Regions from separate parts of the Streptomyces sp. NPDC001933 genome, predicted to be linked through region 2. Evidence: riboswitches for the same ligand, from Rfam matches in the RefSeq annotation. Region 2 holds a riboswitch; each other region holds the start of a gene.
What was found. Region 2 has a riboswitch for cobalamin ahead of ACFYY7_RS28970 (ABC transporter substrate-binding protein). Riboswitches for the same ligand answer to the same signal wherever they lie in the genome.
Positions count from the first base shown of each region.

Region 1: linked by a shared signal. The riboswitch ahead of ACFYY7_RS11855 (iron transporter) and the one ahead of ACFYY7_RS28970 (ABC transporter substrate-binding protein) in region 2 are both predicted to bind cobalamin.
Region 3: linked by a shared signal. The riboswitch ahead of ACFYY7_RS02300 (prenyltransferase/squalene oxidase repeat-containing protein) and the one ahead of ACFYY7_RS28970 (ABC transporter substrate-binding protein) in region 2 are both predicted to bind cobalamin.

Region 1 covers NZ_JBIASS010000004.1:169,528-178,849, forward strand. The annotation lists gene ACFYY7_RS11830 (ankyrin repeat domain-containing protein) at 1-40, opposite strand, end outside; gene ACFYY7_RS11835 (amidohydrolase family protein) at 500-1,801, shown strand; gene ACFYY7_RS11840 (hypothetical protein) at 1,740-2,324, opposite strand; gene ACFYY7_RS11845 (hypothetical protein) at 2,553-2,720, opposite strand; gene ACFYY7_RS11850 (hypothetical protein) at 2,925-3,401, shown strand; cobalamin riboswitch at 3,507-3,656, shown strand; partial or broken gene ACFYY7_RS11855 (iron transporter) at 3,892-4,023, shown strand; gene cbiE (precorrin-6y C5,15-methyltransferase (decarboxylating) subunit CbiE) at 4,117-5,418, shown strand; gene cobM (precorrin-4 C(11)-methyltransferase) at 5,415-6,164, shown strand; gene ACFYY7_RS11870 (cobalt-precorrin-5B (C(1))-methyltransferase) at 6,192-7,307, opposite strand; gene ACFYY7_RS11875 (cobalt-precorrin-6A reductase) at 7,319-8,071, shown strand; gene ACFYY7_RS11880 (precorrin-2 C(20)-methyltransferase) at 8,097-9,322, opposite strand, start outside.
Region 2 covers NZ_JBIASS010000013.1:171,029-180,350, reverse strand. The annotation lists gene ACFYY7_RS28985 (PRC and DUF2382 domain-containing protein) at 1-204, shown strand, start outside; gene ACFYY7_RS28980 (ABC transporter ATP-binding protein) at 388-1,185, opposite strand; gene ACFYY7_RS28975 (FecCD family ABC transporter permease) at 1,182-2,273, opposite strand; gene ACFYY7_RS28970 (ABC transporter substrate-binding protein) at 2,270-3,337, opposite strand; cobalamin riboswitch at 3,373-3,561, opposite strand; gene ACFYY7_RS28965 (beta-ketoacyl-[acyl-carrier-protein] synthase family protein) at 3,674-4,897, opposite strand; gene ACFYY7_RS28960 (acyl carrier protein) at 4,894-5,172, opposite strand; gene ACFYY7_RS28955 (acyl-CoA dehydrogenase) at 5,433-7,289, opposite strand; gene ACFYY7_RS28950 (beta-ketoacyl-[acyl-carrier-protein] synthase family protein) at 7,304-8,581, opposite strand; gene ACFYY7_RS28945 (hypothetical protein) at 8,780-9,322, shown strand, end outside.
Region 3 covers NZ_JBIASS010000001.1:519,440-528,761, forward strand. The annotation lists gene ACFYY7_RS02270 (hypothetical protein) at 1-677, opposite strand, end outside; gene ACFYY7_RS02275 (transglycosylase SLT domain-containing protein) at 939-1,379, opposite strand; gene ACFYY7_RS02280 (ECF transporter S component) at 1,700-2,518, opposite strand; gene ACFYY7_RS02285 (ABC transporter ATP-binding protein) at 2,515-4,227, opposite strand; gene ACFYY7_RS02290 (energy-coupling factor transporter transmembrane component T) at 4,224-5,393, opposite strand; gene ACFYY7_RS02295 (SCO2322 family protein) at 5,390-6,076, opposite strand; gene ACFYY7_RS02300 (prenyltransferase/squalene oxidase repeat-containing protein) at 6,073-7,347, opposite strand; cobalamin riboswitch at 7,457-7,592, opposite strand; gene ACFYY7_RS02305 (MBL fold metallo-hydrolase) at 7,844-8,884, opposite strand; gene ACFYY7_RS02310 (aldehyde dehydrogenase) at 9,164-9,322, shown strand, end outside.

The DNA of each region.
Region 1 (9,322 bases), on a different contig from region 2:
CGGCGGCCGACTGCTTCCCGGGCGCCCCGGTGGGGGACAGGGGGCCGGATCCGGTGACCGAGGGCTTCTGCCGGGCGGCATCACCGTCGGACGGGGCGCCGCACGCGGTCGCCAGCGTGGCCAGACCGAGGAGCGGGGCGATCAGGAGGGCGGCGCGTCGTGTCGGAGACATGGTTCCTCTCAATCCATGGGGCGGCGGACCCCGGATGGTGCGGGTCCCGCATCATCCATGCTGGGGGCGCCCGGAGCCCCGCGTCGTCGCTGAACCGGATGGCGATGCGCGGACGTTGGGACGACGGCGGGGTCGACCGATCGGATGATGCGGGGTGCGGGCAGCTTACCCATGTCGTATACCAAGAGGGTCGAACTGGTAAGTCATTGGCGAGGAAACAGCCTATTCCGTGCAAGATTTCGAGTGAACCCTTGTCTCGCCCTGCATTTTGGTATACAAAATGGCTCCCGGTTGTGTATCGGATACATCGGATACGAGGAGCCCGTCATGTGTGTCGAGTCCGTCCCGCCCCCCTCCAGCCGGCTCACGCGCCGTGGTGTGCTGGCAGGGGCCGCAGCGCTGGCGGGTACAGCAGCCGCCCTGTCGGTGGCACCGTCCGCGGTGGCGGCGCAGCCGAGAACACCGGGCAGCACGGCCGCGCACTCGGGCGACCTGGTCGTCGAGGGCGGCACGCTGCTCGACCCGGAGACCGGCCATGTCACCGAGGACGCGGTCGTCGTCATCCGCTCCGGCACGGTGCGGGCGGCCGGCCCGCGCGACCGGGTCGAGATCCCGGACGGCGTTCCGGTCCTGGACGCGCACGGCAGCTGGGTGCTCCCGGGTCTCGTCGACGCGCACATCCACCTGAACACCGCCGCCGAGGCGCTCGACGCCGTCCGCCAGGGCGCCACCAGCGCACGCAGCGGCTCCACCAACTTCTACCAGGACATCGCCGTACGGGAGCTGGCCCGCCAGGCCCCCGCCCTGGCCCCGCGACTGCGGACAGCGGGCATATTCGTCACCCCCGACCTGGGTGACACCATCCTGGCCGACCCGGACCTCACACCCCTCGCGCGGTCGCAGGACGGCGTCCGTTCCGCCGAGGCGCTGTGCCGGGTCGTCGAGGTGAACGTCGCCCGCGGCGCCGACGTGATCAAGACGCGCGTCAACGAGCGCGCGGGTCTGCCGGAACAGGACCCGCTGGCCCAGGTCTACTCGTACGAGCAGCTCTCCGAGGTCGTGGCGGCGGCACGGCGCGGCGGCAAGGGCGTGCTCTGCCACAGCTACAGCGAGCGCGGCTGCGACGACGCGGTCCGGGCCGGCGTCCGCTCCCTGGAGCATGGGGTTTTCGTGGGCGAGCGCACCCTGCACGACATGCGGCGCAGGGGCACCGCCTTCACGCCGACGCTGAGTGCGATCGCCGGACTCGTCGACTCGTCGAACCCGGTGCTGGCCGAGCGCGGGCGTGCGTATCTGCCGGTCCTGAAGGAAGCGGTGCGAACGGCCCACCAGATGGGGGTCCTGGTGGTGGCGGGCACCGACTCCTCCGGTGGCAAGGTCAAGCCGATCGGACGCGAGGTGGAGCTGATGCACGCGGCGGGTCTCACGACGCTCGACTCGATCCGCACGGCCACCACCCGGGCCGCCCGGCTCCTCGGCCTGGAAGAGACGGTGGGCCGGCTCGACCGCGGCTTCGCGGGCGATGTGATCGTGGTGGACGGCGACCCGCTGGCCGATGTGTCCGTGCTCAAGCGGCCGCAGCATGTGGTGCGGGCGGGCCTGGTGGTCCAGGGCGCATCCGCATCCTGACGCGGAACTCAGCCGGGGTCGGCTCCTTGTGACGAGCCATCAGCATGAAGCCGACCCAGCCCGAGCCGTGGGCGGTGCGGGCGTTGCGGGTGACGTCGGCGGTCGACTCCGCCTCGGTTCCGGCCACGGTGAGCGTGGAGATGTACGCCTCGCCGGTGCCCAGGGTCCAGAAGTGGTCGAGGAACAGCTCTTCCTGACCGGCGACGAAGACGTTGTTCTGCACCCAGGGCGGCGGAGTGCGTCCCTCGCGGGTGCGGTAGTAGGCCAGCAGGGCGGCCGAAGCCCGGTCGTAGGCCCCGGACTTCGCGGCCGCCTCGACCTCGGCGAGCGCACCGAACGCCGCGTAGTCGAGTGCGGGCTCCTTCGTCCAGGTGCTGGTGGCGGGGTTCCAGACGCCGAAGAACTCGTCCTCGGAAGGCACCGGTGCGGCGGCGGCCGGAATCGACGCGAACAACCCGCCCGCGCTGACGGCGAGTGTTGTGGCGATGGCTGCGCGCAGCACAGCCCTGCGGCCGAACTCCATGGCTGCTCCCGAGATCCAGTGATGCGCGAACTGCGCGCCCGGCCACCGTGTGTGTGACCGCCGCCCCTTTGCTGCCGGTACAAGATGCAGGGAATCTAGAGCGCTTACTATCGGCGGTCAAGGCTCCCGACCTCGGTGATCGGCCGCTCCAGGAAGGGGTGAACTCCCGGCTCCGGACGGGTGATTGGAAACGCTTACTGTCGTGTGACGGAGGCAGAGATCGAACGGTCACGTGAGGTTTGCGGCCTGTTGCCAGTCGACGATGCGCGGCTCGTCGAGAAACAGCAGGCGCAGATCACTGCCGGGAGTCAAGTCGTCGATCAGCTCGACCAGTTGCGCCCACAGGGCTCGGCCCAGCCGGTCCAGCTCTTCCCGCGCACCCGGTATGGGACCCATGACGCCCCCTTCTCGCCCGGCCCTGCCATCGCCAGGCAAACCGCTCGGCCACCGGGATCCTATTCGGCGGTCGTATGAATCCGGCCTGCCGCGCTGTGGCACAGTTGCCTTGAGCGGGATCGGAGCGGACGGGGCGTCGAGTCGGCGGGTGGTCGGCGGACTCCGAGGGGCGGTGCCGCCCCGAACCGACGGAACGAGGACGGTATGTTGCCGGTAGCCGCGCAGGCCGAGGCCCGTGCACAGTTGCTGCGGCACTTCACCGGGACGCTCCGGGCGCTGCCCGCCGAACTGGCCCTGGCGCTATGGCATCCGGACCTCCCCAAGGCGAGGTTTCACGATGGCGTCACCCTGCCAGCGAACCAGATCGACGACGACATCGTCCTGTTCGCGTCGTTCGGCATCAGGTACTGGGTGCTCGGAACCACACCCGACACCTGCGACCAGTATTTCGACGCGGTGATGCGTGTCTGGAGTGATCAGGGCCGGCCGAGGCGGACCATCAGCACCTCGCGCCCGCTCGCGGGGAACGCGGGCACCCCCGACGGGTACGGATTCAGCCTCACGCAGAGTGTCAACGGGTACCTGAGCATGGCCGGGTCGACACCGCTCTTCGTGGCCGACTCGGACACCGGAGACCCGTTCCCGACCCGGATCGACCACCCGGCCGCATCACGGAACTGAGCACCGCCCATGCGACTGCCCGGTGCTCGGGCAGGAGCGAGGTGAATCGGTCCCGGAGCGGGTCGGCCGGTCGCACGGAGGCATGCGCCCGCTTCGTTGTGGGGGTGTCCCGCACCACCTGTCCGCGCGAGCTATAAGCTGCACATGCCCCGCGGGGGAAGTCCGGTCGAAATCCGGCGCTGACCCGCAACGGTAGGCGGAGCCCGGCATCGGGCCCCGTAAGCCCGATTACCCGCGGTGGTGAAGGCTCCTGTCGATTCGCCGTGGACTGCGAGTGGTGCTGCGCAGGGCGCTTCGCGTCCGGGCTGCTCCTTTGATCACGTAGGTGCACGGCCCGAGGCGAAAGCGACCGCCCGTGGCCACACCCCTCGACCGCAGACCCGCCGTGCCCCCGCGGACCTCCCGCGCCGCGGCCGGGCCCGCGCCGCCCCGGCACGTGTCGCTGCCACTGCTGCTGGTCACCCTGTGCGCCGTGCTCCTGGTCTGTCCGCCGCTGGCCAACGCGTCGGCCGTCAAGAACGACCGGATCTCCGTTCTCGACTACGCGGACCTGGTGGAAAGCCCACGCAATCCGGCGGCCATCGGCTCACTCGCCGCATATCTGAAGAAAGTGACCTCCTGAGCGAGGCACCGTGGCGGCCACCTGGCCGCTGCCCGATCACGGCCGGACAGTAGAGTTCGGCTGCGTCATCCACTGAACACCGAGGTACCGTCCGTGACTCTCGCACCACCCGAACAACCCGTCCCACCTGCGGTGACCGTCGTGGGAATCGGCGCCGACGGATGGGCGGGACTGCCCGACGCGGCGCGCGCGGAGCTCGTCGACGCACAGGTCCTCATCGGCGGCGAACGCCAGCTCGGCCTGCTCCCGCCGTCCTGCCGGGGACAACGGGTGCCGTGGCCCTCGCCGTTGCGGCCCGCCGTCCCCGGCCTGCTCGCCGAGCACGCCGGGAGCAGGATCGCCGTGCTCGCCAGCGGCGACCCCATGTTCTACGGCATCGGCCGGGCCCTCACCGAAGTGCTCGGCACCGATGCGCTGAGAATCCTGCCCCACCCGTCCTCGGTGTCCTACGCCTGTGCCCGGATCGGCTGGCCGGTGGAGGACACCGAGGTCGTCACCCTGGTCGGCCGCCCCGCCGCCCGGCTGGCCGCCGCCCTGCACCACGGCCGGCGGGTCCTGGTCCTGAGCGCAGACGCCGCCACCCCGGCCGCGGTGGCCGGGCTGCTGCGCGAACAGGGCTTCGGACCGAGCCGGCTGCGCGTGCTCGAACAGCTCGGCGGAGCGGACGAAGCCTGCCTGGAGGGCACCGCCGACCACTGGCCGCACCCACCGGGCGACCCGCTTAACGTCATCGCGATCGACTGCCGGCGCACCCCCGAGGCCCTGCGCCTCGGCGCAGTACCCGGCCTGCCCGACACGGCGTACGAACACGACGGGCAGCTCACCAAGCGGCACGTCCGGGCCGCGACGCTCGGTGTGCTCGCCCCCGCCCCCGGCGAACTCCTGTGGGACATCGGCGGAGGCTCGGGATCGATCGCCATCGAATGGATGCGGACCCACCCCTCCTGCCGCGCGATCACCGTGGAACGCGACCCGCGACGCGCCGGGCGCATCGCACGCAACGCCGACCGGCTCGGCGTACCGGCCCTGCGCGTGCTCACCGGACCGGCCCCCGGCAACCTGGCCCAACTGCCCGCGCCCGACGCCGTGTTCATCGGCGGCGGGCTGACCGTGCCCGGCCTGCTCGACACCTGCTGGGACGCGCTGCCGCCCGGCGGACGGCTGGTCGCCAACACGGTCACGCTGGAGTCCGAGGCGCTGCTCGCCGAGGCGCACCGCACACACGGCGGCGAACTGGTCCGGCTTGCGGTCGCGCACGCCGTGCCGGTCGGCGGGTTCACCGGCTGGCGGCAGGCCATGCCCGTCACCCAGTGGTCCGTACGCAAACCCCTGACCAGTCCCGAAGCGGCACACTCGGCAACCGAGCCCGCGCAACACCCAGGAGACAACACATGACCGTGTACTTCATCGGCGCGGGCCCGGGGGCCGCCGACCTGATCACCGTGCGCGGCGCCCGCACCCTCGCCTCCTGCCAGGTGTGTCTGTACGCGGGCAGCCTGGTGCCCCGGGAACTGCTCGCCGAATGCCCGCCGGACGCCCGCCTGGTGGACACCGCGCAGCTCGACATCGACCAGATCACCGCCGAACTGCTCGCCGCGCACGAGGCCGGTCACGACGTGGCCCGGCTGCACTCGGGCGACCCCTCGGTGTTCAGCGCGGTCAACGAGCAGATGCGCCGGCTCGACGAGGCCCGGGTGCCCTACGAAGTGGTGCCCGGCGTACCCGCGTTCGCGGCCGCGGCGGCGGCGCTCAAGCGGGAACTGACCGTGCCGACCGTCGGCCAGACCGTCATCCTCACCCGGATCGCCCACCGCGCGACCGCGATGCCGAAGGGCGAGGACCTGGCCACCCTGGGCCGCAGCGGCGCCCTGATCGTGCTGCACCTCGCCGCCAGGTACGTGGACCGCGTCGTCGAGGAACTGCTGCCGCACTACGGGGCCGACTGCCCGGCCGCCGTGGTGGCGATGGCCTCACGCCCGGACGAGATCGTGCTGCGCGGCACCCTCGACGACATCGCCGGGCAGGTGAAGGCGGCGGGCGTGATCCGCACCGCCGTCATCATGGTCGGCCGCACCCTGGGCGCCGAGCAGTTCCGCGACAGCCACCTCTACTCGCCCGCACGCGAACGCCACGTCTGCTGACGGGCCCCGCACCGGCCGGGCGGCCGGTCAGCGCACCTCGCTGCGCCCGACGACCGTGCCCGCCCGGTCGATGCAGATGACGTCGACGGCGACCGGCGCGCCCCGCAGCACCGACAGCGCCTCGTCCCGCGCCGCCACGGCCACCAGGTCCCCGAGCGGAACACCCCGCGCGAGGCACAACTGGAGCGCCGCGAGTCCCGTGTTCGCGACCGCCACCTCGGCCGCCAGGGCCTCGTCCGCACCACCGCGCCGGGCCAGCCCGGCCAGGAACGGCTTGTCCACCTGCGACCGGCCCGAGTGCAGGTCGAGGTGGCCGGCGGCGAGCTTCGACAGCTTCGCGAACCCGCCGCAGACCGTGAGCCGGGCCACCGGATGACGGCGGATGTACTTGAGGACCGCGCCCGCGAAGTCGCCCATGTCGAGCAGCGCGATCTCCGGCAGCCCGTACTCGGACACCACCGTCCGCTCCGAGGTGGAACCCGTGCACCCGGCCACATGGGTGTGCCCGGCGGCCAGGGCCACGTCCACACCGCGGCGGATCGAGTCGATCCACGCCGAGCAGGAGTACGGCACCACCACACCGGTCGTGCCGAGGATCGACAGACCGCCCAGGATGCCGAGGCGCGGGTTCCAGGTGGAGCGGGCGATCTCCTCGCCGTGGTCCACCGCGACGGTGACCTCCACGTCCCCCGCCCCCCGGTGCTCCGCGGCGACCCGTGCGATGTGGTCGCGGATCAACTGACGCGGCACGGGATTGATCGCCGGCTCACCGACGTCGAGCGGCAGCCCGGGAAGGGTGACCGTGCCCACTCCGGGCCCGGCCCGGAACACCACACCCGAGCCCGGCGGCAGCCGCCGCACGGTGGCCCGGACGAGAGCGCCGTGCGTCACATCGGGGTCGTCGCCCGCGTCCTTGACCACCCCGGCCGTTGCCCGCCCCTCGGCCAGCTCCTCCACCGCGAGCGCGAAGGCGGGCGTCTGCCCCTTGGGTAGGGTGATCGTCACCGGGTCGGGGAAGTCGCCCGTCAGCAGGGCCGTGTACGCGGCGGTGGCCGCCGCGGTCGCACAGGCGCCGGTGGTCCAGCCGGGCCGCAGACCGGTGTGTTTCAGCTGGGCGCTGCGTCCGCCCTCAATCTCACCCATGGATGGATCCGATGCATGTACTCGTACTCGGCGGAACGACGGAGGCCCGCCGCCTCGCCGAGTTGCTGGTGGAGGTGGTCCCGGCCGGTGCGCTGACGAGTTCGCTCGCCGGACGCGTGGCCGGCCCGAGGCTGCCGCCCGGCGAGGTCCGCATCGGCGGCTTCGGAGGAGCCGACGGGCTCGCGGCATGGCTGCGTACCCACCAGGTGGACGCGCTCATCGACGCCACCCATCCTTTCGCCGGGACGATCAGTTTCAACGCGGCCGCTGCCGCCGCTGCCGCCCATGTTCCCCTGCTCGCCGTGCGGCGGCCCGGGTGGGTGCCCGGTGACGGCGACGACTGGCATCCGGCCGGTTCCCTCGCCGAGGCCGCCGCGATGCTGCCCGTGCTGGGCCGGCGGGTGTTCCTCACGACCGGACGGATGGGACTGGCCGCCTTCGCGGGGCTCGACGAGCTGTGGTTCCTGATGCGTTCGGTGGACGCCCCCGAAGCCCCGTACCCCGCCCGCATGGAGGTGCTGCTCGACCGGGGCCCGTTCACCCCGGACGGGGAACGCGAACTGATTTGCCGTCACCGCATCGACGTCGTCGTCACGAAGGACAGCGGCGGCGCCGCCACGGCCCCCAAACTCGCCGCGGCCCGCGAGGCGCGGATCCCGGTGGTGGTGGTGCGACGGCCTCCCGTGCCCCAGGGCATCCCGGTCGTCGAAGACCCGGAAGCGGCCGTCGCCTGGCTCCGCGCACACATCCTGCACGGCAGGTAGCCGACGGCCGCGCCCCGACAGGCTCTCAGCCCTCCGGATAGCGGCGGGGCGTCCAGACGATCTGCCGCCCGTCACCGCGCTCGACCCAGCGGGTCTGCGAGGACCCGACGAGCAGGATCGTGCGCATGTCGACCTCGGCGGGGTCGAGATCGCCCAGGCGCACGGTCCGCACACTCTCGGCGGGCCCGCCGACATCCCGGCCGAGGACCACGGGCGTGTCCGGCGAGCGGTGTTCGAGCAGCAGGTCACGGGCCTTGCCGACCTGCCAGGTCCGGCTGCGCGAACCGGGGTTGTACAGCGCGAGCACCAGATCCGCCGTCGCCGCGGCGCGCAGCCGCTCCGCGATCACCTCCCACGGCTTGAGCCGGTCGGAGAGCGATATCGTCGCGTAGTCGTGGCCCAGCGGCGCACCCGCCCGCGCGGCGGCGGCGTTGGCCGCCGTCACCCCCGGCAGCACCCGCACCGGGACCTGCGCGTACTCGTCCTGCGACGCCACTTCGAGGACGGCCGTCGCCATGGCGAAGACCCCGGGGTCGCCGCCCGACACCACGGCCACCCGCCGCCCGCGCCGGGCCAGATCGAGGGCGAACTCGGCACGCTCCGACTCGACCTTGTTGTCCGAGCCGTGACGCACCTGCCCCGGCCGCACCGGCACCCGGTCCAGATAGGTGGTGTAGCCGACCAGGTCGTCGGCGGCGGCCAGCACCCCGCGCGTCTCGGGGGTCAGCCACAGCGGACCGGCCGGGCCGGTACCCACCACGGCCACCTCGCCACCCTCCGGGGTGCCTTCGGGACGCGGCGCCCCGATCCGGCTGGGCAGGACCGCGACCGCGAAGTACGGCACCGAGCCGGCGTCGACCTCGGCCAGCTCGCCCACCCGCTCCCCGGCCATCGTGGCGCGCTCCACGTAACGCGCCTCGGGCAGCCGCCCGGACGCCTCGAAGGCGCCGCGCACCGCGGGAAACGTACGGCCCAGCTTCATCACCACGGCCGCGTCGGTGGCGGCGAGACGGGCGGTCAGCTCCTCCTCCGGCAGCGTGCCGGGCAGGATCGTCAGCACCTCCTCGCCCTCCACGAGCGGGGTGCCGAGCCGCGCGGCGGCCGCGCTGACGGAGGTGACGCCCGGGATCACCTCGGTCGGGTAGCGGTCGGCGAGCCGCTTGTGCATGTGCATGTACGAGCCGTAGAAGAGCGGGTCGCCCTCGGCCAGCACGGCGACCGTCCGCCCGGCGTCGAGGTGCGCCGCCAGAC
Region 2 (9,322 bases):
GTCGAGGTAACCCTGCACGCGGAACGTCCGACCACACGCAAGGAGACCGTGCCCGTCGAGCGGGTGCGGATGGAGACCAAGAAGGTGACCGAGCAGAAGGAGGTCTCCGCCGAACTCCGCAAGGAGCAGATCGACTACGCGGACGGCTCCGACATCGGCGGCAAGGACACGGGCGGCGAATTCGGCCGGGGGCGCCGCCGCTGACCCCGTACCGCACACCGCGGTGAACGGCCGCACCCGGACAGCTCTCAGGGCGGACCCGCGCAGTGCCGGGGTCCGCCCGACCGCGTTCGAGGCAGCCGCCCGCTCTCGTGGCACCCGACCGCTCTTCAGGCACCCAACGGCTTTCGTGGCACCCGATCGCTCCCGTGGTGCCCGCGCCGGACGCTACGTCCCCGCAGGCCGCCCCGGCAGGAAGCGCACCGAGGGCCGTCCGTCCGGGCCTTCCGGCGTGACGCGGGCGGCGACCCGGTACACGTCGGCGATCAGCTCCTCGGTGATCACTTCCGTGGGGGTACCGGCGGCCACCACCCGCCCCTGCTTCAGTACCGCGATCCGGTCGCAGAACATCGCGGCCAGGTTGAGGTCGTGCAGCGCGATCACACCGGTCAGCGGCAGCGAGGCGATCAACGCGAGGAGTTCCAGCTGGTGCTGGATGTCGAGGTGGTTCGTCGGCTCGTCGAGCAGCAGCTCGCGCGGCTGCTGGGCCAGCGCACGCGCGATCTGGACGCGCTGGCGCTCGCCCCCGGACAGGGTGTGCCAGGACTGGTCGGCGCGGTTGGCCAGGCCGGTCCGCGCGAGTGCTTCGCGTACCGCCTCGTCGTCCGCCCGGTCCGGCGCCGACCAGGCCCTGCGGTGCGGGATGCGCCCGAGCCGTACCACGTCGAGCACGCTCAGCTCGACCTGGGTGACGGCATGCTGGTCGACCACCGCGACCCGCCGGGCGACGGTGCGGCGGCCGATATCGGCGAGCCGCAGTCCGTCGAGGGTGACCATGCCGGTCTCCGGGGCGAGGACTCCCGCCAGCACGCGCAGCAGGGTCGACTTGCCGGAACCGTTCGGTCCGATCAGCCCCACCGTGGCGCCCGGCTGCGGGGCGAGGTCGACCCCGTCGAGTATGAGGCGGCCGCCTGCCGCCCGGCTGACCCGTTCGGCACGCAGCCCGGCGGCCGCCGCGTCCGTCATGTGGTCCGCCGGGTGCGGTACAGGACCAGGACGAACGCGGGCACACCGATCAGCGCGGTGACCACGCCCACGGGCACCTCCTGCGGGTCGAGGACCGTCCTGGCGAGGGTGTCGACCCAGACCAGGAACACGGCCCCGGCCAGCGCCGTGACCGGCAGCAGCCGCCGGTGCCCGGAACCGGCGAGGGCACGGGCGGCGTGCGGCAGTACCAGACCGACGAAACCGATGGCGCCGGCCGAGCTGACGAGTGCGGCGGTCAGCAGCGCGGTCGTGCACAGCAGCACGATCCGGGTACGCGCGACATGGACGCCGAGCGTGGCGGCGGCGTCCTGCCCGAACGCGAAGGCGTCGAGCGTACGGGCATGGCCCAGGCAGATCAGCAGGGTCACGGCGAGAACGGCGGCGCAGACCCACACATCGGTCCAGCCGACCCCGCTGAGCGAGCCGAGCAGCCAGAACAGCACCCCGCGGGTCTGCTCGGCGTCGGCGGCGGTCATCACGACGAAGGAGGTGAGCGCGGAGAACAACTGCATGGCCGCGACACCGGAGAGCACCACCCGGTCGGTGGTGCCGCCCAGGGTGTGGCTGAGCAGCAGCACGAGGGCGAACGAGCCGAGCGCCCCGACGAACGCGCCGGCCGAGATCGACACCGCTCCCCCGCCGACACCGAGGACGACGACCACGACCGCGCCGGTGGACGCGCCGGAGGAGACACCGAGGACGAACGGGTCGGCGAGCGGGTTGCGCAGCAGCGACTGCATGACGGTGCCGCACACCGCGAGCCCGGCGCCGCACACCGCGGCCAGCAGGGTGCGCGGCATGCGCAGGTTCCAGATGATGCCGTCCCGGATCGGGGAGAGCTGTGACCGCCCCCAGCCGAGGTGGGCGGCGACCGCGGACCAGACGTCGGCCACCGAGATGCGGGCGGGTCCGATGGTGACGGCGACCGCGACGGAGCCGACGAGCAACGCGATGCCGCCGGCCCACAGGGCCCCGCCGCGCAGCCGCCGTACGCGACTCGTGGTGCGCGCCGACGCGGTGGGGGCCGCCGGAGCGGCCACCGCCGTGCCGGGTTCGGTCGGCGTCACCCCGCGAGCCCGAACCGGCGCAGCCCGGCGGCGACGCGTTCGACGCCCTCGACCGTGCGGATGGACGGGTTCATGGACTGGCCGCTGAGCAGGACGTACCGCTTGTGCCTGACGGCGTCCATGTTCTTCGTGACGGGGTTGGACTCCAGGAACTCGATCTTCTTCGCGGCGCTCTCGGCGGTCTGGGCCCTGCGGGTCAGGTCGCCGATGACCAGGACGTCGGGGTTGCGGTCGGCGACGGTCTCCCAGCTGATCTGGGGCCATTCCTCGTGGGTGTCGTCGAAGACGTTCTTCGCGCCGAGCGCTTCGGTGATGACGCCGGGTGCTCCGCAGCAGCCGGCCAGGTACGGGGCCTTGGAGTCGGAGAACCAGTACAGGAGGGTGGTGCCGGAGGCGTCGATGCCCTCGGTCGCCTTCTTCACCCGGTCCCGCAGCCGCGCCACGAGCGCGTCGCCGCGCTCCGGTACGCCGAACACCCGGGCCAGGTCGTGCACTTCGCCGTAGACGCTCTCCATGGTGAGCGGCGCGGTACGGGCTCCGTCGCCGCCGCCGCTGTTGTCCTTGCCGGTGCAGTCGGCGGGCGAGACATAGGTGGGCACGCCGAGCGATTCGAACTGTTCGCGGGGGGCGACGCCGCCCTTGGCGAGGGTCGATGCGAACGAGGCGCTGACGAAGTCGGGTTCCCGGTCGAGGACCTTCTCCGAGGACGGCCGGTTGTCCGAGATCCTGGGTACCTGGGCGTTGGCCTTCTCCAGGCCCTTCATCACCGGGTCGGTCCAGGTGGCGGTGGCGGCCATCCTGTCGGCGAGACCGAGGGAGAGCAGAATCTCGGCCGATCCCTGGTCCACCGGTACGGCGCGGCGCGGCGCGGCCTCGACGGTGACGGTGCGTCCGCAGTTCTTCAGCGTCACCGGATATCCGTCCGCGGGGCCCGGTTTCGCGCCGGGTTCACCGGCTCCGCCTCCGCAGGCGGTCAGCAGGACGAGTCCCGCCGAGAACAGGGCGATGGTGCGGACGGAGCTGGCTATGGACGTCACGGAGTCCCTCTGCGTCTCTGGGCCCATGCGCGGAGCCCGTTGTACGGAGTCCCGCGGTCCGGCACCGGACCGCGGATGCCAGCAGGTCTTCGGACTCGGGTTCTTTCGGACGGGGCGCCTTCCCGGGCACCCGAGGGTGGTCCCAGTGGCCGTGGCCCCGCCCGTCCCCCTCACCGCTGCGCGTCAGTTCCGGATTCGCACCGGATTCCCTGACCCCTACGTGGAGTTTGACTGGCCCCGGCAAGCTATCACGTGCCTCTGTGCAGGTCACGGGCGGTTGTGCGGCTCACGGGCAGTGGTGGCCGGTGGTACGCCGGGCCGTCTTCCCGTCGCACCACCTGCCTGCTGCCTGCGGAACGGTCCTCAGGGACGCTGAAGGGCGATGACGGCGTTGTGGCCGCCGAATCCGAAGGAATGGCTGACGGCGCGCCTGATGGGCCGCCGCAGAGGTTGCTTGGTGACGCAGTCGATGTCGAACTCGGGCGCCGGGGCGTCCAGGTTGGCGATCGGAGGTACGACTCCGCGCTGGAGCGTGAGGACGGTCAGTCCGGCCTCGATCGCTCCGGCCGCCCCCATGCAGTGCCCCAGTACGCCCTTGGGTGCGGTGACGGGTGGCCGGTGCGGGTAGACCCGGGCGATGAGGGCGGCCTCGACGGCGTCGTTGACCGGGGTGGCCGTGCCGTGCGCGTTGACGTGCTCGACGTCCTCGGCCGCCCAGCCCGCGTCGCGCAGTGCGGCCTCCACCGCTGCCTGGGCGACCCTGCCGGAGGGGCGCGGGCTGATGGGGTGGTGGGCGTCGGTGGTGGCGCCGGTGCCTGCGAGCAGCGCCCGTGGGGCCGCGTCCCGGGCCCGCGCGTCGTCCGTCCGTTCCAGCACCATGACGGCCGCGCCCTCGCCCATGACCAGGCCGGCCCGGTCGGCGGCGAAGGGCCGGCACAGTCCGGCCGGGTCGCCGTCCCGCCGGGCCCCGGCTCCGGACCTGGCGAACGCGGCCATGGCGGCCGGGTAGACGATCGACTCGGTGGCTCCGGCGATCGCGATGTCGCACTGCCCGGTGACCAGCAGGTCGCGGGCGACGGACAGCGCGGTGGCGCCGGACGAGCAGGCGGTGCACGGCGCCATGCTGGGGCCGGTGGCCCGCAGCTGGATCGCGATCTCGGCGGCGGGCATGTTCGGGATGGTGAGCAGGATGCCCGACGGCGAGGTGGCCCCGGCGCCGAGCCGGTCGAGCACGACGGCCTGCTCGGTCAGCGAGGCGGAACCGCCGCTGCTGGTGCCGACGACCACCGCGACCCGGCTGCCCTCCCACCGGGCCGGGTCGAGCCCGGCGTCGGCGACCGCCTCCCGGGCGGCGAGCACGGCGAGTTTCACGTACTTCCCCATGCGGAAGGACGCCCGGCCGCCGATCGCGGCGTCCAGGTCGATGCCGTCGACCATGCAGGCGAAGTCGATCGCGCAGCCTTCGAGTTCGGCGACGGTACGGGCCGGTGACACTCCCGCGCACACACCCTGCCAGGTGGATTCCGTGTCGTTGCCGACCGGGGTGATCATGCCCAGGCCGGTGACGGCGACGGCCGGCCTGTTCATCGGGCGTTGCTCATCGCTGCCCCGCCGCCCACCCGCGCGCCGCTGCCGTCCGCCGCGTCGATGAACCGTGTGATGTCGGCCAGCGTGGCGTTCTTGGGGAACTGGTCGAAGTCCCGGTCGCCGCCGGCCGTCTCCCTGATGAGGACGGCGAACTCGGCGACGGCGAGGGAGTCCATCTCCAGGCTGTCCATCGTGGAGCCCGGGTGGATCTCCGCTGCGGGGACTTTGAAGGTGTGTGTCAGAACCTCGGTGATCTTGGGGTGAATCGCGCTCATCAGCTTTCTCTCCATCATTCGGTCCGGCTGTCGGGGCCGGCGGTGAAACCGCCCCGACGCCGAATCAACTAGGAGGAATGCCTCCAGTTACGCCTTGTGCCGAACCGATTCGCCACCGACCTCCCCGCGCTCCCCGCACCACCGGGCCAGGACGGACGCCGTACCCCAGAAAGCCAGCAGGACAACGCGTACCCCGAGGACCCCGGCCGCCTCTCTGATCCGACGACTCCGCACAGCTGTTCCCTTCATCGTCATGGTCCTCACCGCTCGTCCCGAGCCGCTTCCAGGCCCCCGCCGTTCTGCCAGAAAGCTCCCGGATCGTCGTAGGCGTCCACGTAGTCGGCTCCGGCGATCGGCCAGTCGGCGAGCAGTTGTGGCGGCAGCGCGAAGGACTCGACGAGTTCGGGCAGATGGGCGGCGACCGTGGTGATGAGCTCCTCCACCCTGTCCGGCAGGCGGTTGACCTGGTCGGCGGTCAGCAGCCCCGTGGCCAGCAGATCACCGGCGTTGCGGGCGATCCGGTCCAGCGCGAAGAGCCGCTGCAGCTCGCCGAGCCGGTCTCGGGCGGGTCCCTCGGGCAGCGCGGCCACCGCCTCCGCGTACGCCTCGGCCGCCTGCCGCTGGGCGTGTGCCTCGACGCCGCGCAGCGCGGGCCCGGACGCCGCGTTCCACCGCGCCAGCGGGTCGCCGTGCGGTGCGAGGCCGATCCGCTCCCGGGCCCGGCCGAACCAGATCCGCTCCAGCTCCGCGAGCAGCCCGCCGAGGAACCCGGGGTCGTCGAGATCACCGGGGCCGCCGCCGGAGGAAGAGCCGGGACCGGCCGGTGCGGCGGCGAAGAGCATTTCCGCCGCCGCCTTGGCGTGGATGGCCAGATTGTCGCCCTCGGCGGTGATGGCGCCCTCCACCCCGGTGAGGAGTTCACTCATGCCGTTGTGCTCCAGGAGTGCCTGGGCACCGCAGCGTTCCCGGGATTCCACGATCACGGACCTGGCCTGCCAGGTGATCCATCCCTTGGCGACGGCGACCAGCCGCTCGGCCTCCTCCCTTCGCTCGCCGCGTTCCCAGCGGTCCAGGGCCCTGCGGTGCAGCAGGCTCATCGCGAAGACGGTGGCCATGGCCGAGGCGAGCGGTCCGTGGTGACTGCGGTGGGCGATCACCGGCACCCGGTTCGAGCCCCGGGGGCCCGAGATGTACCGGTGGCCGCCGTAGCGGACGGCGACGGCGAGCGTCGCGCGCGCACAGCCGACAGCGCAGGCCGTCATCGAGATCTTGCCGGAGGTGACCCGCCCGATCGACGCGAGGAAGCGGCGCCTGCGGTTGTCGAGGGCGCTGCTGAACTCCCCGTCCGCACCGATCCGTCCGTGGTCCCCGTCGAGCAGCGCGGCACGGCCCACGAAGACCCGGTCGAAGGAGGTCAGGCAGTGGTCCACCGGGCTGCCCGTGCGGGTGGGGAGCGTGCGGACGCGTACCCCGGGCAGGGCCTGTTCGGCGTCGGTGAGATGCACGAGGAAGAGGAAGACCCCGTGGTCGGCGCCGTCGACGAGCAGGCGGGCGGCCACCAGCCCGGTCTTGGGACCGCCGGCCGGGCTGGTGTTGGGCATGAATTTCTGCGCACCGGCGTGCGGTGTGCGCAGCACGAAGCCGTCGCGCTCGCGGTCGTACTCGGCCGTGGTCTCGACGGCCGCGGCATCGTTGCCGTGTGCCACCTCCGTACAGAGGAAGGTGCCGATGCGCCGAAGCCGCAGGAAGTCCGACAGGTCGCGGTGGCCGTCGCCCCCGTGGTCGAGGAGGCTGCCGAGAAAGAGGTTGTAGTGGATGCCCGCCACCGTGGTGAGTGCCGGGTCCACCGGGCCGAGCCATTCGTGCAGCGCCGCGAGGGCGCGGGGGTCGGCGGCCAGCCGGGCGCCGCTGTCCAGGCAGTCGTTGAGGACGCGCAGCCGCTCGTACACGAGAGCCAGGCGCTCCTCGGCGGTTCGGCGGTCCGGGCGGCGGAAGGGCTCGGTGCTGATCAGCCGCTGCCAGAAGCCGTGCTCCCGGCGGAAGTTGCCGCCGAGGAGCACACCGGTGAGGAGCTCCGTGGATCGTTGTGCGGAGGGGCTGTCGATCGTTGCGGTCATGGAAAATAAAACGATCAAGCAACGGCGAGGACACCCGGGTCCGTCCGTGACGGGCCGTCCGCGTCGGCGCGCTGGAAGGCGAGTACGACATTGTGTCCGCCGAAGCCGAAGGAGTGGCTCAGCGCCCGCTCGACCGGCTGGATCCGGGGTTCCTTGACCACGCAGTCGAGGTCGAACCCGTCCGGCAGCGAGTCCAGGTTGGCGATCGGCGGGACGAGGCCGTGCTCCAGGGTCAGTACGGTGGCGACCGCCTCGATCGCCCCGGACGCCGCGAGGGTGTGCCCGAGGACGCCCTTCGGTGCGGTCACCGACGGCCGGTGCGGGAAGAGCTCGGAGATCAGAGCGGTCTCCATCGCGTCGTTGAGCTGCGTGGACGTGCCGTGCGCGTTGATGTGGTCGACCTCGTGGGCCGCCCAGCCCGCCTCGCGCAGCGCGGCCTCGACGGCCTTGCGCGCGCCGCCGCCCTCCGGGTCCGGGGCCGTGGGGTGGTGGGCGTCGGTGCTGGAGCCCGTACCGGTCAGCAGTGCCCGCGGCCGTCCGCCCCGGGCGTACGCGTCGGCCGTCCGTTCCAGTACGAGCACGGCGGCGCCCTCGCCGATCACGAACCCGTCCCGGTCCGCGGCGAACGGCCGCGACGCCCCCGCCGGATCGCCGGTGCGCAGCGAGAGCGCGCCCATTCCCGCGAAGGCGCTCACCACCAGCGGGGTGAGCACGGCCTCCGCGCCGCCCGCCACCACCACGTCGCACCGGTCGTTCAGCAGCAGGTCGCGGGCGACGGCGACGGCCGTCGCCCCTGACGCGCAGGCGGTCGCCGGGGCCAGGCTGGGGCCGTGGGCCCGCAGGGCGATGGCCACCTCCCCGGCGGCCGCGTTGGGCATCATCATCGGGACCAGCAGCGGTGACACCGCATCCGCTCCGCCGTCGTCGAGCCTGCGCACGTTGTCGACGAGCACGGACACCCCGCCCACCCCGACGCCGAGCACCACGGCGACCCGGTCGCCGTCCCACCGCTCGGGCGACAGACCGGCGTCCGCCACGGCCTGGCGGGCGGCGACCAGCGCCATCTTCACGAACCGTGCCATCCGCCACACCGAACGCCCGCCGACCGCCGCGTCCAGGTCGATCCCGTCCACCGGACAGCCGAAGTCGACCGGCAGTCCGGCCAGTTCCTCGCAGCCACGGGCCGTGGACACACCGGCGCACAGCCCCTCCCAGAAGGTGTGCTCGTCCGCGCCCGCCGATGTCACCAGCCCCATCCCGGTCACCGCGACGCCTACGTCAGCCCTCGTCATGTCCGCCCCCTCCTCCGTAATCGATCACGCCTACTGGTTGTCGAACGGCCGTAGCCCCGGCAAGGATGCGCTCAATGAGCCGAAAGGGTCACCGATGCCTCCGGCGGGCCGAACGGTGCCGCACGCCACGGTGACCGTCCTCACCCGTCCGGACCAGCCCGCCGTGCCGTGTGCGGTGGCAGGCCGTCCCCTGGGGGGATGGAAGCGGACCACGATCATCCGAAGCACCCGCAGGACGGTGCCGAGCTGGAGGAGCTGCGTGCCAGGGTGGCTGTGCTGGAGGACCGTGCCCCGGCCCGGCACCGTCCGCGCGCCCTTTCGTTCCTGGCCGTGCTGCTCGTCCTGGTCGCGGCCGTTCTCACTCCGCTCAGCATCGTGTCGTCCTGGGCGAAGAACCAGATCAGCGACACCGACAACTATGTGGCGATGATGGCGCCGCTCGCCTCCGACCCCGATGTGCAGGCCGCGGTGAGCGATCGCGTCACCGGTGCCGTCATGCAGCACCTGGATGTGAAGGCCCTGCTGTCCGAGGTCTCCCCCGCGGACCGGCCGGTGCTCGACAAGGCGCTGTCGAAGCTGAACGGCCCCATCACCACGGGCATTTCGAACTTCGTGCACGGGACCGTGGAGAAGTTCGTCGCCAGTGACGCCTTCGCGACGATCTGGACCGACCTCAACCGGGCGGCCCAGTCCGCCGCGGTGAAGGCGCTGTCCGGGAGCGGCGGCGGGGCCGTGAAGCTC
Region 3 (9,322 bases), on a different contig from region 2:
CCGGACCGGCTGACGTCCGCGACCGGGTGCGCGAGCGTGATCAGCCCGTCGTTGGCGAGCTCCTGTACGCGCATCAGCAGTGTTCGTACCTCCAGGCCGAGTTCGGCGGCCACCGTCTGCAGATCGAGGCCGGACTCCCAGCTCCACAGCAGCACGGAGTCCATGCTCGGCGACCAGATGACGGTGTGCTCCACCTCGGCAGGCGGAGACGGAGCCGGGATGTGGGCCAGGACCCCGGTCGTCGCCGGGGCCGGAGCCGGGGCGGGAATCGGGGCCGGAATCGGCGTCGGAGCCTGTGCGGGTGTCGGGGGCGCGGCCGGAGTGGGGGGTGCGGCCGCGGTCACGTTGACGGCCGGTGTCCGGGCCGGGGCGTTCCGCGGTGCGTCCGGCGGCGGTGCGGGGGTCTCGTCGGCCGGGTGCGGCACGGCGCGTTCCGGTGTGGCGGACGGCTTTCCCGTCGGTTCGCTCTTCGTCGGCGAGGCCTGGCTCAGGAGCTCCTGGGCAAGGGACCGTGCGTCGGTGCGGCCGACGGTGCGTCGTGCTAATCGCACTTCGCGTTCGTTCAGGCCCATCAAGTCAGCGATCGAACCGTCGTCGCCGACCGTGACGGCGAAAGCGGCCAGCGTTCGGCTCCGCTCCGCCTGTGTCTCGTCCAGCACCGCCTGTGCGCGGCGCATACGTTCGTCGCTGGCGCAGAAAGCTTCCGCCAGGACGCTGTTCCGCTCCCAGAATTCTCGTGGTTCCACGGAAGAGACAACGCGCCGGCCGCCGCTGGGAACGGAGGGGCGGGCCAAAAGCGCCTAAATGGACTAACGGGTCGTTAAGTTGGCCAAGTGATATCAAGTGCCCTATTCGCTCGGGCGGGTGAGGGCCGGGTACGGAGTAGACCCCGACCGGTGGTCGGGGTCTACGGGTCTGCCTGCGTACGAGCCGTCGGCTCAGTACCAGTGGTTGGCCTGCCAGAACGACCAGGCGCCACACGGGCTGCCGTAGCGGGAGTTCATGTAGTCCATGCCCCACTTGATCTGGGTGGAGGGGTTCGTCTTCCAGTCACCACCGGCGGAGGCCATCTTCGAGCCGGGCAGGGCCTGCACGAGACCGTAGGCGCCGGAGGAGGCGTTGGTCGCGGTGTGGTTCCAGCCGCTCTCGCGCTGGACGATGTTGCTGAAGCACTGGAACTGCGCGGCGTCGCCGATCATCGCCCTCGCCGTGGCCTGCGCGCTCGCTCCGACGGACGTCGGCGCGGCGGCCGGAGCGGCCATGGCCGGCGTGACGCCGAGGCCCAGACCGGTGGCGCCGAGGAGTACGGCGGCGCCGGCGACGGCGGACTTGCGGCGGGCGGTGCGGGGCTTGGCGAGGATGTTGCGGGCGAACGACACAGAGAGTCCTGACGTCGGGTACGGGGGAGTCGCGGGCCGGTCCGGATCGTGCGGTCGTGCGGGTGGACCGGTCTTCGTCGACCGCGGTCCGGTTCGGCGGACCCTGCGGTGCTCGGCGACTCATCCAGTGTTAGCGGCGGCGTTCAGCCATGGCAACGACCCCGGACACGAGCCCGTCTCGTACCCGGACCGAAGGACCCCGGACCGCCCCGACCGACCCGCAGGCGTCATGGCAGGTCGGAGGGGGCGCCGAGCGGGCCCTACGATTCACGGCCGACTACTGCCCCGCATAGTGGAGGACCAAGGGCCTGTGGGAGCCCTCACTCGCGGGGAGCGTCAAATGTGACCTGGGCCTCGAAGTTGGTCCGGCGGGTGGCCCGCCGCAGCGCCTTCAGCAGCGCCGGACCGACGGCCAGCGTCAGCACAGCGGTGAGCACCGCCCGGCCCAGGTCCCAGCCGAGCGAGGTGGCCGCGCAGTACGCGAGGAAGCGGACCAGGTTGTCCGCCAGCGGATCGCCCGCGTGGAACGAGATGCCCGAGCCGGCCGGGGGCACGATCGTCCAGCCGTACAGGTTCATCACCGTGCCGTACGCGAACGACGCCACGAAGCCGAACCCCGCCAGCATCAGCAGCTCTCCCCGCCCGCGCAGCCGGTCCGGGCCCGGCAGCAGGCCCGCGCCCATCGCGAACCAGCCCATCGACAGCATCTGGAACGGCATCCACGGCCCCACCCCGCCGGTGAGCAGCGCGGAGGCGAACATCGTCACCGAGCCGAGCACGAAGCCGAAGCCGGGCCCGAGCACCCGGCCGCTCAGCACCATCAGGAAGAACATCGGCTCCAGCCCGGCCGTGCCCGCCCCCAGCGGCCGCAGGGCCGCGCCGACCGCGGCCAGCACCCCCAGCATCGCCACCGCCTTCGCGTCCAGACCGGAGTCCGCGATCATCGCGACGACCACCCCGACCAGCAGCGGCAGCAGCGCGGCGAACAGCCACGGCGCGTCCTGCGAGTGCGCAAGGCCGGCACCGGGGCCGGCCAGCAACGGCCAGCCGAACGCGACCACCCCGATCGCGCTGACGATGACGAGCGCGGCGATCGCGCGCGGCCCGAGCCGTACCGGCCGCACCTGGCGCCCGCTCATGACGGCTCTCCCAGCGCGGCGCGCACCTGGGCCACGGTCAGCCACTCCTGCGGGGCGAGGATCTTCGCGGTCTGCGGGGCGAACGCCGGGGACGAGACCACCACCTGCCGGGTCTCCCCGTCCGCGACGACCTCCCCGTCGGCGAGGATCACCACCCGGTGCGCCAGTTCCGCCGCGAGCTCCACATCGTGCGTGGCCAGCACGATCGCGTGGCCGTCGGCCGCGAGGCCCCGGAGCACCCCGACCAGCCGGGCCTTCGCCGCGTAGTCCAGGCCACGGGTTGGTTCGTCCAGCAGCAGCAGCGGGGGCCGCGCGGTGAGCACGACGGCCAGGGCGAGCGCGAGCCGCTGGCCCTCGGAGAGATCGCGGGGATGGGTGTCGTCCGGTACGCCGGGCAGCAGCTCGGAGACCAGGGCCCGGCAGCTGCCGGGGGCGGCGCCCGCGTCGCTGTCCGCCGAGGCGCACTCGGCGGCGACGGTGTCCGCGTACAGCAGATCGCGCGGTTCCTGCGGTACGAGCCCGACCCGGCGCACCATCTCGCGCGGCTGGGTGCGGTGCGGGGCCCGGCCGCCGACGAGGACGGTGCCGGTGGTGGGCCCGACCATGCCGACGAGGGTGGCCAGCAGGGTGGACTTGCCCGCGCCGTTGCGGCCCATCAGGGCGACGGTCTCGCCGGGGGCGACGGTGAGCGTCACCCGGCGCAGCGCCTCGACGCGCCCGCGCCGTACGCCGAGCCGTTCGACCCGGGCCGTGACGTCGGCGACCGGCTCGGGTATATCCGCCGTCCGCGCGCCGCGCCCCAGCAGCCGGGCCAGCCCACCGCGCCGCACGGGGGAGGGGCTCAGCGGCACCGGGGCGGGAGCGGCCACCGGCCCCGGGGCGGGCGGACGCACCGGCGCCAGCCGTTCGCGCAGGTCCGCCGCCCGGCGCCGGGCATCGCGGACCGAGAGCGGCAGCGGCTCCCACCCCGCCAGCCGGCCCAGCGCGACGACCGGCGGGCGGACCGGGGAGACGGCCATGACGTCCGCGGGCTCGCCCACGACCGGGGCGGCGCCCGGCGACGGCAGCAGGACGACCCGGTCCGCGTACTGCACCACCCGCTCCAGCCGGTGCTCCGCCATCAGGACCGTCGTACCCAGGTCGTGCACCAGCCGTTGCAGCACGGCGAGGACCTCCTCGGCCGCCGCCGGGTCCAGGGCGGACGTCGGCTCGTCGAGGACCAGGACCTTCGGGTGCGGGGTGAGGACGGAACCGATCGCGACCCGCTGCTGCTGACCGCCGGAGAGCGTGGCGATCGGCCGGTCGCGCAGCCCGGCGAGCCCCAGCAGGTCCAGGGTCTCCTCGACCCGCCGCCGCATCACGTCGGGGGCCAGGCCCAGCGACTCCATGCCGTACGCCAGCTCGTCCTCGACCGTGTCGGTGACGAAGTGGGAGAGCGGGTCCTGGCCCACCGTGCCGACCAGGTCGGCGAGTTCGCGCGGTTTGTGGGTACGGGTGTCACGCCCGTCGACCGTGACCCGGCCGCTCATCGTGCCGCCGGTGAAGTGCGGCACCAGACCCGAAACGGCACCCAGCAGCGTCGACTTGCCGACCCCGGACGGGCCGACGAGCAGCACCAGCTCGCCCTCGGGCACGGTCAGGTCGACCCCGGACAGGGTGGGGCGCTCCGTCCCCTCGTACCGCACCGAGACCTGCTCGAACCGGATCACTGGATCTCCTTGGAATTCGCCGCGCCCACCGGCGCGCCCACCGGCGGCGGCATCGGCGCCACCACCGCGGGCAGCAGCCCGATCAGCACCGCCGCCGCGGGCCACAGCGGAAGCACCGGCGCGACCAGCGGGACGACCCCGGGGTGCAGCGCCGCCTCGTCGACGACGCCCGCCCAGATCATCGCCACCGCCACCGCGACACCCGAACCCGCGACCAGCCAGGCCCGCGCGCCCCACCGGTCGGGCCGGTAGCGGGTACGGACCGAGCGGGCCCCGCCGAGCCGCAGCCCGGCCATGGCGGCGGCGAGCCCGGCGATCAGCACCGGCAGCCCGTACACCGCGCCCTGCGCGGCCAGCAGCCCGTACGTACCGGCGCACACCCCGAGCAGCCCGCCGAGCGTGAGGACGTTCGTGGTGCGGCGGACGGCGGGCGGGACCTGGGCGGTGCGCCCGTAGCCGCGCGCGTCCATCGACGCGGCCACCGCGACCGACCGCTCCAACGCGCCCTCCAGGACCGGCAGTCCGATCTGGAGGACCGCCTTGATGCCGCCGGTCGCACGGCCCCGCAGCCGCCGTGCGGTGCGCAGCCGCATCACATCGGCGACCATGTTCGGCGCGAACGTCATCGCGACGACGACGGCGACCCCCGCCTCGTACAGTGCGCCGGGCAGCGACTTCAGCAGCCGGGCCGGGTTGGCGAGCGAGTTCGCCGCCCCGACGCAGATCAGCAGCGTGGCCAGCTTCGCCCCGTCGTACAGCGCGAAGAGCAGCTGCTCGGCGGTGACCCGGCCGCCGATCCTGACCCCCTTCGCCCAGTCGGGCAGCGGCACTTCGGGGAGCGTGAACACCGTGTGCGTACCGGGGATCGGCGAACCGAGGAAGACGGAGAAGACCAGCCGCACACCGACGACGAACAGCCCGATCCGGATGAACGCCCCGTACGAACGGGCCCACGGCGCGTCCGTACGGCGCGCGGCGACCACATAGCCGGCCACCGCGATCAGCAGCCCGAGCAGCAGCGGATTGGTGGTCCGGGACGCGGCGGTGGCGAGGCCGAGCGCCCAGAGCCACCACGCCCCGGCGGGCAGGGCGTTGCTCCGGGTCGCCTCGGGGGCGCGCAGCGGACGACGGCGCGCCAGGACGGCGGAGCCGGCCTGGGCGGTCATCCGCGGCGGCGGCGGGACTGCACGACCGCGGCGATGCCGAGCAGAAGCACGGCACCGACACCGACGAGCACCCCGGCGGACGGGCCGGAGGAGCCGCCGGAGCCGGAGGACGCGGCGGACCCGGCCGGTGTGGCCGAGGCGGACGCCGATCCGGCAGGCGCGCCCTGCCCGTCGCCGGAGACCTGTTCGCCGCAGCCGGAGCCCGGGTAGCCGGTGATGGCGCAGAGCATCGCGTCGCTGCTGTAGCGCAGCGGCTTCGCCACCGAGGCGAGCGCCTCCGCGGCGCTCGCGTCCGGGGCGACCCGGGCACACGCGGTACGCGGCGCGGGCGGCGTCTCACCGGCCGGGGCGTCCGTGGCCGTGCCCGGGTCGATGACGAGCGCTATTCGCTTGGTGCCGTCCTTCGCCGGGGTGTCCGCGCAGATCTTCGCGAAGTCGGGGGCGCGGCGCGGCTTCGCCGAGTCCTGGGAGTCCTCGCTGACCGAGAACCGGAAGCCCTGCACCGCCCCGTCGTCCGGCCGGACCAGGGACGGGCCCTGGGTGGCGTACGTCCAGTCGGAGCCGGAGCTCTCCCAGAACGACCAGTACCGGTAGCCGGCCGCCTGGGCCGGTCCCGCGCCGAGCACGGCCAGGACGGCGCCCAGGACCACCAGCAGCGCGGTGGTCCGTCCCGCGCGCCTCACGGCTGCCTGTTCTTCCGGCGACCGCTGATCAGGAAGAACGCGATCGCGGCGAGGACGAGGCCGATGCCGATGTACCACCACACGCCCCCGATCACGTCGTCGCCGCTGTGGACCTGGTCCTTCTCCGTGGGCTCGTACCCGGTGTCGGCGGACGGGTCGGGCGTCACCACGGCGGCGGGCTCGGGACCGGCCGCGTTCAGCCGGGCGACCAGGTCGACGCCGCCGAAGTCCCGGGCGTTGTTGCCGGTCGCGTGGGCGGCGAGGATCAGCTGGGCGTAGGCGGCGGGGCCGCTCCGGGCGGCCCAGTCCGCGGAGTTCTTCTTCAGCCAGGAGATGGCCCCGGCCGCCTTGTCCTGGTGGCCTGCCGCGGAGAGCGCGACGACCGCGTCCGCGGTGTTGCCGAAGTCGGGCTGCGGGGTGGTGTCGGTGGCGCCGGGCATAGGCGCCTGGTTCAGGTGGCCGCTGCCGGCGAGGGCACCGGTGAGGTAGTGCGCGCCGTTCTGGGCGGCCTGCTCGGGCGTGAGCCCGGAACCGGGCCGGCAACTGGGCGCCTTGCCCGCGGCGTTGTTCCCGACCGCCATCGCCTTGCCCATCGTGCCGAGCACGGCGGCCGCGGTGGCGTCCGCGTTGGCGGCGAGCCCGCCCTTCTTGTCGGCCTGGTACGCGAAGGCACCGCCGTCCTTCCCGCCGCACGGGATCGCGAGCGCGAGCAGCGGGTCGTAGGGGGTCTTGCCGCCGGGCGTCGTGATGTCCGCGAGCCGCTGCCCCTGGCGGGCGAGGGCGCCGATCACCAGGGAGGTCGAGTTGGCGTCACTGGGCGCGCCCGCGGTGTAGCCCCAGCCGCCGTCCTCGTTCTGCACGGACTTCAGCCAGCGCACCGAGTTGTTCACGGTCTCGCGGTGCCCGCCCACCTCGACCAGGGCCTGGGTGGCGGCCGCGGTGGCATTGGTGTCCCGCACGGTCTTCGCGTCGCACGGCTTGGCGGCATCGGGCCGGAACGCGGCGTAGGAACCGTCGGCGCACTGCTGGGAGATCAGCCAGTCCACCGACTTCGCGGCCGGGGTGACCCCTTCGAGCCGCTGGGCGAGGAAGGCCATCGACTGCCGCCACACGCCGTCGTAGGTGGGGTCCGCCGTGCCGTACAGCCCGGAAGGCAGCGCGACGGACGGTGAGGGCGACGGGGACGGCGCTGCCACCGCGACCGGCGCAGCGGCCGCGCAGAGCACGGCGGCGGTGGCGGCGAGCGTTGCTGCGCTGCGACGTACGGTCATGGCGGGCGGGGCCTCTCCTGCGGGGTGAACCGGGCACAGGCACGCTCAGGCACCAGGCTCCGGCTCCGTATACCTCGACGGTGCCGACCACCGGGGGATCCGGTGGTCCGAGCCGGTCACGACCGCGGACAGGGCATTCCGACTCACCGCCTGCGAAGACGGTTCACGGCTGCGTGGTCAGTGCCGGATTCGCACCGGCTTCCCCCTGAACGGGCATGATGACGACCCACACACTGTACCGGGCGGGTCCTGGCGGGGTCCGGGCCGGGAGGAGCGCCCCTGATCACACCGAGACGTACATCACACCGTCCCGCTCCGCACCGCAGGCCGCGCTCGCACCGAGAGGCACGCGACCGTCACACCGCGCCGCACGCCACCGGCCCGCCACCGCTCACGCAGCAACGCACGCCACCGGCCCGCCACCGCTCACGCAGCAACGCACCTCACCGGCCCGCCACCGCTCACGCAGCAACGCACCTCACCGGCCCGCCACTCCTCACACCGCGATGTACGCCACCGGATCGGCCCCCGGCACCGCCTCCGCGCGCCCGAGTTTCACCAGCCGCCGCAGATGCGCCTCCGCCTCCGAGACGGCGATGTTCCGGGAGCCGTGCGGGATCTGCTCCCAGGGCCGGTTCCACTCCATCCGCTCGGCCAGCTCCCACGGCGTCAGCGGCTCCGCCAGCAGCCCGAGCAGCCCGGTCAGCCGCTCCTCGTGATGCCCGAGGAGCTCCCGTACCCGCCCCGCCGCATCGGTGAAGGCGTACTGGTGGGCGGGCAACACCTCGGCGGCCCCGAGCCGGCCGATCCGCTCCAGCGAGTCGAGGTAGTCGCCGAGGGGGTCGGTGACCGCGGCGTCGTCCGGGTCCTCGTACAGCCCGATGTGCGGACTGATCCCCGGCAGCAGGTGATCCCCCGAGAAGAGCCGCCCCCGGCCCGGCAGATTGCCCGGGTGCTCCTCCTCCAGGTGCAGGCACACATGCCCCGGCGTGTGCCCCGGCGTCCAGATCGCCCGCAGCCTGCGCCCCGCCAGATCGAGCAGCTCACCGGGGACGATCTCGCGGTCCGGGAGCGCGGCCCGCTGCCCCGGCAGCGTCCGCATCCGGCCCCCGTCGGCCGCGGCGGCCCGCAACGGCGCGAGATGCTCCTCGGGCGCTCCGACCGCGGTGAGCTTGGCCGCGAGATACGTCAGCCACCTGCCGGGTTCGGACTCCCGGGCACGGCGCACGAGCGCGGCGTCAGCCGCGTGCATGGCGATCCAGGCCCCGGAGGCCTCACGCACCTGCCCGGAGAGCCCGTGGTGGTCGGGGTGGTGGTGGGTGATGACCACCCCGTGGATGTCGGCCATCTCCGTACCGACGGCGGCGAGTCCGGCGCAGAGCGTGTCCCAGGCCTCGGGATCGTCCCATCCGGTGTCGATCAGGACCGGTCCCCGATCGGTGTCCAGGACGTGCACGAGGGTGTGGCCCAGCGGATTGTCCGGGATGGGCACCTTGATGCTGTGCACGCCTCCGCCGTGGTCGGTCACCTGCGTCATGAGGTCCCCATCTCTCTCGGCGACGTGCGGCTGCGATCCGTCGCGCCCGCGTGTGGGTGCGTCGCACCCACTGTAACGAGAACTTGTTCCAGTAGTAGCCCCGGTCGACCATCTGGTTCGGGGTGTTGTCACGGACGTGGACTCCTGGAACTGGAACTGGTATCAGTTCTGACACAGAGTCAGATCCTGAGTCGGGCACCCGGTCGGATACCGAGTCGGATGTCGATCCGGACCGGACGTCGATTCGGGCAACGCACCGCGCCGCGGGAGGCAGCAGTCATGACCGAGCTTGTCGAACACGGAAAACTGTTCATCGGCGGGGAGTTGGTCGATCCGCTGGGCCGGGACACCATCGAGGTCGTCTCGCCCCACACCGAGCAGGTCATCGGCCGGGTGCCCCATGCCTGTGAGGCGGACGTGGACGCGGCCGTCGCCGCC